Regions from separate parts of the Paenarthrobacter sp. NPDC091711 genome, predicted to be linked through region 3. Evidence: predicted binding sites of a transcription regulator. Region 3 holds the regulator's gene; each other region holds the start of a gene.

Region 1 (3,959 bases), on a different contig from region 3:
GCAGGCGTGCAAAGTCGTTCGCGAAACTGATCAAGAACATCGAAGTTGCTGCCCGCATGGGTGGCCCGGACCTCGCCGGCAACCCTGGCCTTGAACTTGCTGTCACGAAGGCCAAGAAAACTTCGGTTCCCAATGACAACATCGATCGCGCCATCAAGCGTGGGGCCGGGCTCACCGGTGAAGTGGTGGACTACACCGAGATTATGTATGAGGCCCGCGGTCCGCAGGGTTCGGCGTTGTTGATTGAATGTCTGACCGACAACAAGAACCGCGCTGCTTCCGAGGTGCGCCTGGCGATCTCACGTAACGGCGGCACCATCGCCGATCCCGGTTCCGTGAGCTACCTGTTCGCCCGCAAGGGTGTTGTTGTCCTGCCCAAGAACGGCCTCAGCGAAGACGACATCCTGATGGCGGTCCTGGAAGCCGGAGCCGAGGAAGTCAAGGACAGTGGTGAGAACTGGGAAATCCACTCCGAGCCCTCTGACCTTCAGGCCATCCGCGACGCCCTGAAGGAAGCGGGCATCGACTACGACACCGATGAAGCCGAGTTCGTTCCGTCCATGCAGGTGGACCTGGATGTTGACGGAGCCAAGAAGTTCATGAAGCTCGTGGACGCCCTCGAAGAACTGGACGATGTCCAGAACGTCTACAGCAATGCGGACCTCAGCGAGGAAGTTCAGGCCGCCCTCGACGCCGAATAGTCGGCTAAGACGCAGCGCGCAATTCTTTCACTCAGCAGGTTTACAGCCACCAGGAAGGCCCGGACTTGACTCTTCGCGTATTGGGAGTCGATCCGGGCCTCACCCGTTGCGGCATAGGTGTAGTGGACATTGAGCGGAACCGCAGGGCCACCATGGTGGCAGTTGGAGTGGTGGGTACCTCTGCTGAGCTGACGCTGGATCAGCGGCTTCTGGTCATTGCCCAAGCCATCGATGAGTGGCTGGACCTGCACAAGCCGGACGTGGTCGCCGTCGAACGTGTTTTCTCGCAGATGAATGTCAGCACGGTGATGGGTGTCGCCCAGGCTTCAGGCGTGGTCATCGTGGCGGCCGCGCGTCGTGGGATCCCCGTCGCGATGCACACGCCTTCGGAAGTCAAGGCGGCAGTCACCGGCAGCGGCACTGCCAACAAGGATGCCGTGACCAAGTTGGTGACCAAGATTTTGCGCCTGGATGCTCCGCCGAAGCCGGCTGATGCTGCAGACGCCCTGGCACTGGCCCTCACCCATGCATGGCGCGCAGGCAGTGGAATGGGCCCGGCCAGCGGCGAGAACGGCAAGGGCGGTCTCACTCCCGCCCAGAAAGCCTGGGCTGACGCTGAAGCAAAAGCGCGCCGCAAGCGGTGATTGTCAGCTCCCCTTGCTAGGGTATTCGTAGATATGTTCGGATAGTCCGCTTCGGCCGCAATACTGACAGCAGTATTACGGCAACCAAGCAGGCAGTATTTCAGGAGCCGGGTCTTGATCAGTTTTCTCCGTGGAACCGTAGCCCACGTTGGTTTGTCCACCGCTGTAATCGACCTCAACGGTGCGGGAATGAGTGTCTTCGCCACGCCGCAGACCTTGAGCCACCTCAAAACGGGGACTGAAGCCAAGCTCTTCACTTCCATGATCGTTCGCGAAGATTCCCTCACGCTGTTCGGTTTCGCCGACGACGACGAACGCGAAGTTTTCGACGTCCTCCTCAGCGTCAGCGGGGTTGGGCCGCGTTTGGCCTTGGCCGTCCTGGCCGTCCATGAACCGGAGACCATCCGAGTGGCGGCGCACACCGGTGACAGCAAAACGTTCACCAAGGTGCCGGGTATCGGCCCCAAGGTGGCCGGCCGGATTGTCCTTGAGCTTGCCGGTAAGTTGGTTCCCCACGGAACCGGAACCGGTGCTGCTCCGGCCGCAGCCCCCAACGCCGAATGGAAGCCCCAGGTAGTCGCAGCCATGACCAGTCTGGGATGGTCAGAGAAGGACGCCAACGGCAGCATCGACAAAGCCATGGCTGACTCTCCGGAACTCGTCGACGCTGGAAATGTGGCCCAGATTCTCCGGGCCACTCTGCGCTGGCTGGGCCAGGACGGGGCGCGCGCAGGCAATCGTGTAGGCAGCCGTGGCTGAGCAGTCACTCGTCAGCGGGGGAGAGGAACCGGAAGAGCGGGTCATTGAAGCCGCGCTCCGTCCCAAGAACCTGCACGATTTCGTCGGACAGCATCGGGTCCGCAAGCAACTTGCCTTGGTACTGGAGGCCTCCAAAATGCGTGGTCGCAGTGCCGATCACGTGCTGATGTCCGGGCCTCCGGGACTAGGCAAGACCACCCTTGCCATGATCATCGCAGCGGAGATGAACGCGCCGCTGCGTATCAGCAGCGGGCCCGCCATCCAGCACGCGGGAGATCTCGCCGCCATCCTTTCCTCCCTCTCAGAGGGTGAGGTCCTGTTCCTTGACGAAATACACCGCATGTCCAGGCCGGCGGAAGAAATGCTGTACATGGCCATGGAAGACTTCCGCGTGGACATCGTGGTGGGCAAGGGCGCAGGTGCAACTGCCATTCCATTGGAGCTGCCGCCTTTCACGCTGGTGGGCGCCACTACACGGGCAGGTCTTCTCCCGGGTCCGTTGAGGGACAGGTTTGGTTTCACCGGGCACCTTGAGTTCTATTCAGTCGCAGAGCTCGAACTCGTCCTCAGGCGCTCTGCGGGGCTTCTGGACCTGAAGGTGAACTCCGCGGGCTTCACGGAGATAGCCGGCCGGTCCAGGGGAACGCCGCGTATTGCCAACAGACTCCTGCGTCGGGTCCGTGACTGGGCGCTGGTTCATGGCATTGAGCAGATCGACGCCCGATCCGCTTCAGCGGCCCTGGATATGTATGAAGTGGACGAGCGTGGCTTGGACAGGCTTGACCGCTCGGTTCTTGAAGCCCTGATCACCAAGTTCAACGGCGGCCCCGTGGGTTTGTCCACTTTGGCTATTGCCGTGGGCGAGGAACCCGAAACGGTGGAGACCGTTGCTGAGCCGTTCCTGGTCCGTGAAGGGCTGTTGGGACGCACGCCGCGTGGCCGGATCGCGATGGCATCGGCGTGGACCCACCTTGGTTATGCTGTCCCGGCCGGAGTCTTTGGCCAGGAGACACTGGCGCTGTTCGGCGAGGATGAAAACCACGCCGAAAGCGTGGATACGGTCGGTTAGCACCCTCTGTTCACCTTTTCCCTCTAGACTGGTATGACGCTCGGCACGTTCGAGTCCTCGGTCAATGCCCGCTTTGCGGATCTGCCAGGGACGTTGCCGTGAACCAAAACGTAAGTACAGAACGGAACTTCCCTGTGGATCCAATGACCATATTGCTGTTCGTCATGCTTGGACTCTTTGTCTTCATGATGTTCCGCCGCAACAAGAAGACCCAGCAGCAGCAGGCTGAAATGCAGTCAAAGTTCGCGCCGGGCGTCGACGTCATGACCAGCTTCGGTCTCTTTGGCCGCATCGTGTCCATCGACGAAGCCGAGAACAAAGTCGTGATCGAACTCTCCCCGGGTAACCAGGCCACGGTTCACCGTCAGGCTGTCACCAAGGTAGTGGAGACCACCCCCGAGGAAGCACCGGTTGTTCCTGATGACGCTTCTTCTTTGACTGCCGCGCAGACCGAAGCGCCTACCGCCGTCGAAACACCGGAAGAAACCATCGCGCGCCTCAATAAAGAGGACAAGAAGGACAACTAGCACCGTCAGTCGCGGCGACACCGCGCAAGGCAACTTCTACGGCAGCGGAGAGCCGCCGGCAGACGCTTACCAGCGTCGGCCGGCGGCTGTCCGGCGATAACAGGAAGATCGATAATGGCACGGACCGGCCCCAAAAACTCAGCCCGCAGGGTGCTGACCTGGCTTGGAGCAATTTTCGTTGTATTAACCGCTGTCCTGGCTGGCGGAGTAGTGACTGGCAACGCCAGTTGGGCTCCCAAGCTTGCTCTGGACCTCGAAG
Region 2 (3,959 bases), on a different contig from region 3:
TCCCGGCCGTCCGCTTCGCTGAAGCCCGTCATGACGTGACCTTTGCTCAGCCCATGGATGGCCGACATGGGAAAGTTCCCCGTGATGACGTTGCCCGAGTGCTCCACACCCTTGATGTCATAGTTTTCCTCGGCACTGAGGGAGTGGTTGAAGGAGTAGAACGAGATCGCCTCGCCGTTCATGAATTCGATGCCGAGCCTGCGTTGTGAGGAATAGTCCTCGCTGGCAGCAACAAGGCCCACGACGTAAGCGCCGGAGCCTGGTATGTTGCCGTCGATTTCGAACCTTGCCACAAGGTTGTCTTCTTCGGCGGAGATGTTGACCTGCTTCAGGAGTGCGTCATTGGTGCTCATTCCACAATCCTGCTCTGTGGACAGGCTGCCGTCCACCCCTTGACTTTCAGCCCTCCAAGAGGCGCAGGATGGTGCGTGCCACTGCGGCGGTGTCAATGTCCTGCCCTTTCCTGGCTGTCAGCAGGTGGAGGGCCAGGCCGTCACTGTAGTCGGAGATTGCTTCCGCCCGGCTGCGTGCTTCAGCTATGCCCATCGACTCGAGCAGTTGCGCCAGGGCCTGTACCAGCCGCTCGTGCCCGGCAGCGACCACTTCGGGTTGGTCGAGGGCGAAAACGAACCGGGCCCGGGTGAGTTCGGCGTTTTCCCGCGCGAGTCCCATGACCGCTCCGGCGATCTGCTCCGCCAACGTCACTACCGACGTCGGGATGTTCGTTCCGCCTTGCTGCAGCAGGAGGCGGTCACGTTCTTCAACGCGGTCGACGGCGGCGCCCATCAGCGCGGCACGGTTGCGGAAATAGTTCGAGGTAGTTCCGACGGCGACGCCGGCTTGGGCGTCGACGGCCCGGTGGGTGAGCCCCTTGAGGCCCTTGGCGGAGACGACGGCGAGCGCGGCATCGGCAAGTTGAGTGCGTCGGTCTGGCATGGCGAAAGTCTAGCTTCACCCCCTATCACCACTACAAATGTAGTAGTACAGTGTGCTCATGGAAAGAGTGGACATCATTGGTGGAGGAATTGCCGGACTGGCGCTCGCTGGGAGGCTGGACCCGGGCAGGTTTGACGTCACCGTGTATGAGCAACGCCCCGAACTCCCGGCAGTCGGGACAACTCTGGCCATGTGGCCGGCTGCCCAAAGGGCCTTGGCCGAGCTGGGGATCCTGGGGGCCGTGAGGAGTCGTGGGTCCATCATCAAGGCCGGCGCCCTCCGCAGCCCCTCCGGGGATCCCATGCTCTCCATGGAGGGAGAGGGGCTGGTTGGGGTGTCCCGGCCCGAACTGCTGAGGCTGCTGGATTCCGCAGTTCCGGACACGGTGTCCAGGGAGACCGGGCGGGTGGACCGCCTACCGTCCGGCGCCTGGCTGACTGTAGGTGCGGATGGGGTCAAGAGTATTGTCCGACGCGACTTCTGGGGCCAGCGGAGTGCCGCCAGGCCTACCCCATTCCTTGCTGTCCGCGGAGTCATTCCCGGAACCCCGTCCGCTGAAGACGTTGGCGAGTACTGGGGGAGGGGCGAGATTTTTGGCTTGGCACCCGCGGGTGATGGAACCAACTGGTATGCCTCCTTCAGGTCTTCCCTTGGTCCGGACAGGGTTGATGTTGCAGAAGCACTTGAGGTGGCACGGACGCGTTATGCGCAGTACTCTCCAGCTGTTCGGAGTGTTCTTTCCACTGCAACTCCGGGCAATTCGCTGGCCCAGAGGATCTGGACTGCACCTCCCCTTAGGCGCTATGCGCAGGGCAACGTGGTGTTACTCGGGGACGCCGCACACGCCATGACCCCCAATCTCGGCCGGGGTGCCTGCGAAGCCCTGATCGATGCTGTGAACCTGGGCAAGCTGTTGAACGAGCAGCCCTTGAAGGAAGCTCTCGCAGCCTATAACCGGGAGCGGGTGTTGCGCACCCAACTCCTCCGGGTTGCTTCTTCGCTCATGGGTGGCGTCGCCCTCGCCCAGGGTGCACAACCGTTTCGCGATGCACTGGTGAAACAGGCGGGCAAGCGTTCCAAGCGGACCGACGCTCGGAGCGGTATGTAGGGGACCGTGGGCCGGCGACGACTTGAACCATGGATAGGTTTTGCCCGGATCGCGGCGTAAACTGAATTATTCGAACATACTTTCGAATAGTTTCCGCGTGAAGAGGTGAAGAGATGGGGCTGTTCAGTGAATCAGTAAGTGTGAGCTGCACAGACACCGGCCAGCCGCTGGAAGTCCAATGGAAAGGCACGCAGTACACAGTCACCAACGAACCTGTGCGCTGGTATGAACGACGCCAATGGTGGCTTGAAGAAAGCCGCGCACCCCTGGGAAGCGGAGCCGGCCTGGTTGACCACGAGATCTGGCGGGTACAACTGCAGCCCTCCTCCGCTGAACCGGAAACCAGCCACTCCATCACCCTCGATCTGGTCCGGCACCTGGGCAGCGGACGGTGGAGACTCCTGCGCATCCACGACGCCGCACCAGCACGTGCAGTAGAACCCGACGAAGCAGCGTGAAACCTTGAGCTTCACCCATCTGCACGTCTCCACAGCCTTCAGCGCACACTACGGCGTCTCCTGGCCCGAAGAACTCGCCCAAGCCGCCGCAGCAGACGGCGCCACGGCGCTCGCCTGCACAGACCGTGACGGCCTGTACGGCACCATCAAACACCTCAAAGCCTGCATGGAAGCAAACATCGACCCCATCGTGGGTGTTGACCTTTCAGTCTTCGACGACGACGGCGACCACCGCACCCAAGTCGCGGGCCGCGTCGTCGTCCTCGCCCACGGCAACAACAACGGTGCAGGCTACAAGGCACTCTGCCGCCTGGTCTCCGACGCACACGCAAGAACCTCAGGAAAAGCCGGGGGAACGGTCCCCGTGGCAGTAACCAGGGGAGAGCTGGCATCAAGAACCCTTGATCCCGCAACCCTCAAGCCAGTGCTGACCGTACTGATCGGACCCGACTCTGATGTTGGCCAAGCCATGGGTGGACGTAAATACCTCCGGCCCAGAACCCTTTTCAAGCAATGGATCGACGCCATGCCACCGGGAACCATCGTGGCCGAAGCAGTTTCCCACCTCAGCGCACCCGGAGAATCACTGAGTACCGCCCAGGCAGTACGAATGCTCAAGCTTGCGCTGGAACACAACATCCCCGCCATTCTCAGCAACGCCGTCCGCTACTGCGCCCAAGACGGAGCTGCAACCGCCGACGTCCTCGACTCCGCACGCACCCTCAAATCCCTACCAGAACTCTCAGCCGCACCCATGCTCCAACCGACGGGGCAGGGCTGGCTGAAAAACGCACACCACATGCTCCAACTCGGCAAAGAAATCATGAACGCGGCAGGCCAGGGGAAAGCCGACCTCAACAAACTTCTCGCCAACACAGAGGCGCTCGCCGACAAATGCCGCATCGATCCCATCCTGGACATGGGATGGAAGAAACCAGTAGTCCCGGAAGCCTCCATCATCGGCATCGACCGTGACCCCATGGTGGAACTCACCCAGCGCTGCGAAGCCGGAATCACCAAAAGGTTCCCCGGCATCAACGGGGAAACTGAGAAACGGGTGCGCTCGCGGTTGGTGCATGAGCTCGGGATCATAGCCAAACTGGGTTTTGCTTCCTACTTCCTCACGGTGGCTGAGGTGTCCAGGATGATCCTTGATATGGGTGTCAGGGTTGCTGCCAGGGGGTCCGGCGCTTCCAGCCTGGTCAACTACCTGATCGACATCAGCCAGGTTGATCCCATCAGCCATGACCTCATTTTTGAACGGTTCCTTTCGGGACGCCGGTCAACCCTTCCTGACATTGATATCGACGTTGAAAGTGCCGAAAGGCACAACGTCTACCGCCGGATCTTTGATCGATTCGGCGCCGAGCGGGTCACCCTCATGAGCATGCAAAACGGTTACCGGGCGCGGGGTGCAGTCCGTGACGCAGGGATGGCCCTGGGCATGCCGGACGAAG
Region 3 (3,959 bases):
GGGCGAGCACAGGAAAACAATGTTGGCGCCCGTTTCCCGGACCTGAGCAGCGGCCGATTCGGCGTCCAGCCCGTAGTCGTCCGCGCGGACTCCGCGGACATACTCGGTGTCAGTGCCACTGGCGAGCAGTGGGTACATGGAGTACGTGGGAGGGAAACCCAGGGCTTTGCGGCCTGGTCCACCAAAAGCCTGGAGGATCTGCTGCAGAACTTCGTTGGAGCCGTTGGCGGCCCAGATGTTATCCGGAGAAAGCCCGTGGCCCAGGTACTCGGCAAGGGCTTGACGGAGTTCAGTGAACTCTCGATCCGGGTAGCGGTTCAGACCCGTGGCTGCGGCGGCCACCGCCTCCGTAATAGCGGCCTGGACATCGGCAGGGACACCATGAGTGTTCTCGTTGACGTTGAGCAGGATGGGGACATCAAGCTGCGGTGCGCCGTAAGGGCTCAATCCACGCAGGTTGGTCCTAAGGGGAAGTCGGTCAAGTCGCTCAAGCTGGTCACTCACCAACCCAGTTTAAGGGGCGGCCGGGACTGGCGACTAACTGTGACGCCCGACCATCGGCTTTCGCGGATGCTGAACGGATCAGTTTGCAGGGACGAACAGCTGCTGGCCGGGCAGAATGCGGCCGCCCCGGAGGTCGTTCAGCTGGATGATCTCGGCGATGACATCACGGGGGTCCCGCTCCGGAGCAGCTGCACCGGCGATGCCCCACAGTGACTGGCCCGGCTGCACCGTGACCGTGACCGCAACAGGCGGACGCAGTTGGGACTGCGAGTCCGCGGCCTTTGCCGGGGAGTTGATGAAACCGGCGAGACTCAGCAACGCCGCCACCAACAGCATGGCCGGGATGCCGAAGAAGACGATCCGTCCCCGCCGGGTGAGACGCAGGCGGGCAGGCGCCTGAGTAGTACGAAAATCAGCGAACGTAGTGACTGCGGACATGAGCTGAGCCCTTCTGAGCTATTGCCAGGCTCCGGAGTACCGGTGCTCGGCTGCCAATTCTTGGTGTTCCCGTCCCCTGACCCCCGATGTTCGAACGCTTTGTTCGAACATCGGACTTCAGCATCAGGTTTATAGAACACATATTCGAACCTTGCTATGACATTTTTAGCACTTATCAACGAACGGTGTCGAGACTCGCTAGAACAAATGTTTGATAAACGCCTGTGCCTGCCCTACGTTTGAGGGAAGAAACAGCACTGTTTCAGTGGAACAGGAGGGTCTGACATTTTTTGCAGACCCGACAACCCCGGGCACTCATCCGGGCGGAATGAAAGGCATTGGCGAACATGGCAGCGAAAGCCACAGGCGGCGGGGCACCCCTGCGGAGCCAACAGCCTCAAAAGAGTCCCAAAAGCCTGACTGTCCGGCAGAAAAAGATCCTGGAGACCATCCAGCGATCGGTCAATGACAACGGCTACCCGCCCAGCATGCGTGAAATCGGCGACACCGTGGGTCTAGCCAGTTTGTCCAGCGTCACGCATCAGTTGTCCCAACTGGAGAAGCTTGGGTACCTCCGCAGGGATCCCAAGCGTCCACGCGCCATGGAAGTACTGATGCCCTTGACCCTTGATGGCGGATCCATTCCCGGCGTGGAAGCTCCTACCACCCTTCGAAGCGCGGGCGGTCTTGCCGTTACCGAACTCGCCAGCGCCAGTGATACCGCCATGGTCCCGTTGGTGGGCCGCATCGCGGCCGGTGGCCCCATCCTGGCTGACCAGACGGTTGAAGACGTACTTGCACTCCCCCGCCAACTTGTGGGACATGGCGAACTGTTCATGCTGAAGGTGGCCGGCGATTCCATGATTGATGCCGCTATCTGTGATGGCGACTGGGTAGTGGTCCGGCGCCAGAACGATGCCATCAACGGCGACATCGTTGCCGCCTTGTTGGATGACGAAGCAACGGTGAAGACCTTCCGCCAGCGGGATGGCCACACGTGGCTGCTCCCACAAAATACCCAGTACGAGCCCATCCTCGGAGATCAGGCCACCATCATGGGCAAGGTCGTTTCCGTACTGCGTTCCCTCTAGGCGCCCTACGGGGCTTCGCCTCAGAACTTTCCCCGCAGGGTTTCCCTGCGGGGCTTCACTGCTGCCCTTCCTAGGGGGCCTTGGCTGACCCCAGACGCTCCAGGACACCACGCACCACTGTCCGGTCCGTCGTAGCCCAGAACGGCGGCAGGGCAGCACGCAGGAAGCCCCCATAGCGCTCTGTTGACAGCCGGGAGTCCAGTACGGCCACAACCCCTTTGTCTCCTGTAGAGCGGATCAGCCGGCCTGCGCCTTGAGCCAATCGAATGGCAGCGTGGGTGGCTGACACGGCCATGAACCCGTTACCGCCCGATTGGGCCACTGCCCGGGAACGGGCGGTCATCAGGGGATCATCAGGACGTGGGAAGGGTATGCGGTCAATGACCACCAGACGGCAGGAACCACCCGGTACGTCGACACCTTGCCATAGTGACATCGTTCCGAAGAGGCACGTGTCAGGTTCGTCCGCGAATTGCTTCACCAAGGCCGCCATGGTGGATTCGCCTTGGCAGAGGATATCCACGTCCAGCCGGAGCCGCATGGCATCGGCGGCTTCTTCGGCTGCACGCCGTGAAGAGAACAGGCAGAGCGCTCCGCCCCCGGAGGCGCGGATGAGGTCTTCCAACTCGTCCAGCGCCTCAGGCGAGGTACCACGGCCTGGCTTGGGCAGGTGTTTTGCGACGTATAAGACCCCTTGTTTGGGGTAATCAAAGGGCGATCCGACATCGATCCCGGTCCAGCTCGGTGCGCCTTCGCCAATCAGGCCCAGACCACCCGCGGCTGGCTCAAAGGCCGAGCCGATGGCCAGCGTGGCGGAGGTCAGCACTACGGTGTGTCCGGCAAAGAGTCCCTCACGAAGCCGCCCTGCAACACTGAGCGGGGCGATGTTAATCAGGGCCGGAGCCGTCTCGTCCGGTGGCGAGTAACCCTGCTGGGGGTCGAACGTGCTGTTCCGCGAGAACCAGACCACTTCGCGGTTCTCCTTGGCGGCCAGCATCCGCTCGCACAGTTCCAGGATGAGCATGAGCCGTGAACGGGCGAGCTGGCGTCCGCCGTCCACGGCGTTGGAGGAATCGGTCTTCGAATCCGAGAGCGCCGCGCGTGTGGCGTCCCGCAATTGGTCCAGACAATCGAGCTGTTCGTCGTTGAGTCCGTTGGGCAACAAACCGTTGGGTACTCCGGCTATTGCCATGTCCAAGCTGTCCGCAGCGGCGTTGAGGGCGTCCACGGGGATGGCCGTGTGCTTGCGGGCACTGGATGCTGCCGCGTGGACCATGGCAACTGACAACTGCCCTGAAACGGCACCGGTGACCCGATCCTGAAGCTCGTGCGCCTCATCAACCACCACCACGTCATACTCGGGCAATACAGCCAGGCCTTCGAAGGCACTAACAGCCAGCATGGCATGGTTGGTGACCACGACGTCGGCCTCGCCGGCCCTTGAGCGGGCCAGCTCGCTGAAGCACTCTTCCGCCACGGGGCACTTCTGGGCACCCAGGCACTCCATGGACGTCACGGATACTTGCCGCCAGGCTCTGTCCGTCACGCCAGGCATGAGTTCGTCGCGGTCTCCGGTGGTGGTCTTCTCCGCCCATTCCCGGAGACGGACCACTTCCTTACCCAGCTGCGATTGTGGTCCGCCCATGGACGCGGCGAAGTGAGGGACGCTGGTGTCCTCCCCCAAGGAGAACAGCTGTCCTTCGGAGGGCTCCTCACTGGGGAACCCGCCTTCGAGTTTCTGCAGGCACACGTAATTGGCCCGGCCTTTGACCAGCGCCACATTAACGGGCCGCTCAAGGGCAGGGTTGATGGTCTCCAGCAGGCGGGGAAGGTCCCTGCCCACAATCTGGGTCTGGAGTGCCAAGGTGGCGGTGGACACCAGGGTCGGTTTGTTGCTGTCCATGGAATGAGCGATCAAGGGAATCA

The links. Region 3 encodes LexA, which represses DNA repair genes until DNA is damaged. Its sites were predicted from a motif close to TCGAACANNTGTTCGA; they were not measured.
Region 1: the regulator LexA is predicted to act here: its motif matches at 1,371-1,386, upstream of ruvA (Holliday junction branch migration protein RuvA).
Region 2: the regulator LexA is predicted to act here: its motif matches at 2,115-2,130, upstream of ACIQH5_RS00580 (DUF6504 family protein).

Annotation. Positions count from the first base shown of each region.
Region 1 covers NZ_JBIVTF010000001.1:124,841-128,799, forward strand. The annotation lists gene ACIQH5_RS00635 (YebC/PmpR family DNA-binding transcriptional regulator) at 1-701, shown strand, start outside; gene ruvC (crossover junction endodeoxyribonuclease RuvC) at 767-1,345, shown strand; gene ruvA (Holliday junction branch migration protein RuvA) at 1,460-2,104, shown strand; gene ruvB (Holliday junction branch migration DNA helicase RuvB) at 2,097-3,173, shown strand; gene yajC (preprotein translocase subunit YajC) at 3,317-3,700, shown strand; gene secD (protein translocase subunit SecD) at 3,815-3,959, shown strand, end outside.
Region 2 covers NZ_JBIVTF010000001.1:107,933-111,891, forward strand. The annotation lists gene ACIQH5_RS00565 (hypothetical protein) at 1-353, opposite strand, end outside; gene ACIQH5_RS00570 (TetR/AcrR family transcriptional regulator) at 400-936, opposite strand; gene ACIQH5_RS00575 (FAD-dependent monooxygenase) at 989-2,044, shown strand; gene ACIQH5_RS00580 (DUF6504 family protein) at 2,158-2,502, shown strand; gene ACIQH5_RS00585 (DNA polymerase III subunit alpha) at 2,507-3,959, shown strand, end outside.
Region 3 covers NZ_JBIVTF010000015.1:45,748-49,706, forward strand. The annotation lists gene ACIQH5_RS18530 (histidinol-phosphate transaminase) at 1-504, opposite strand, end outside; gene ACIQH5_RS18535 (LysM peptidoglycan-binding domain-containing protein) at 583-942, opposite strand; gene lexA (transcriptional repressor LexA) at 1,290-2,033, shown strand; gene ACIQH5_RS18545 (ATP-dependent DNA helicase) at 2,104-3,959, opposite strand, start outside.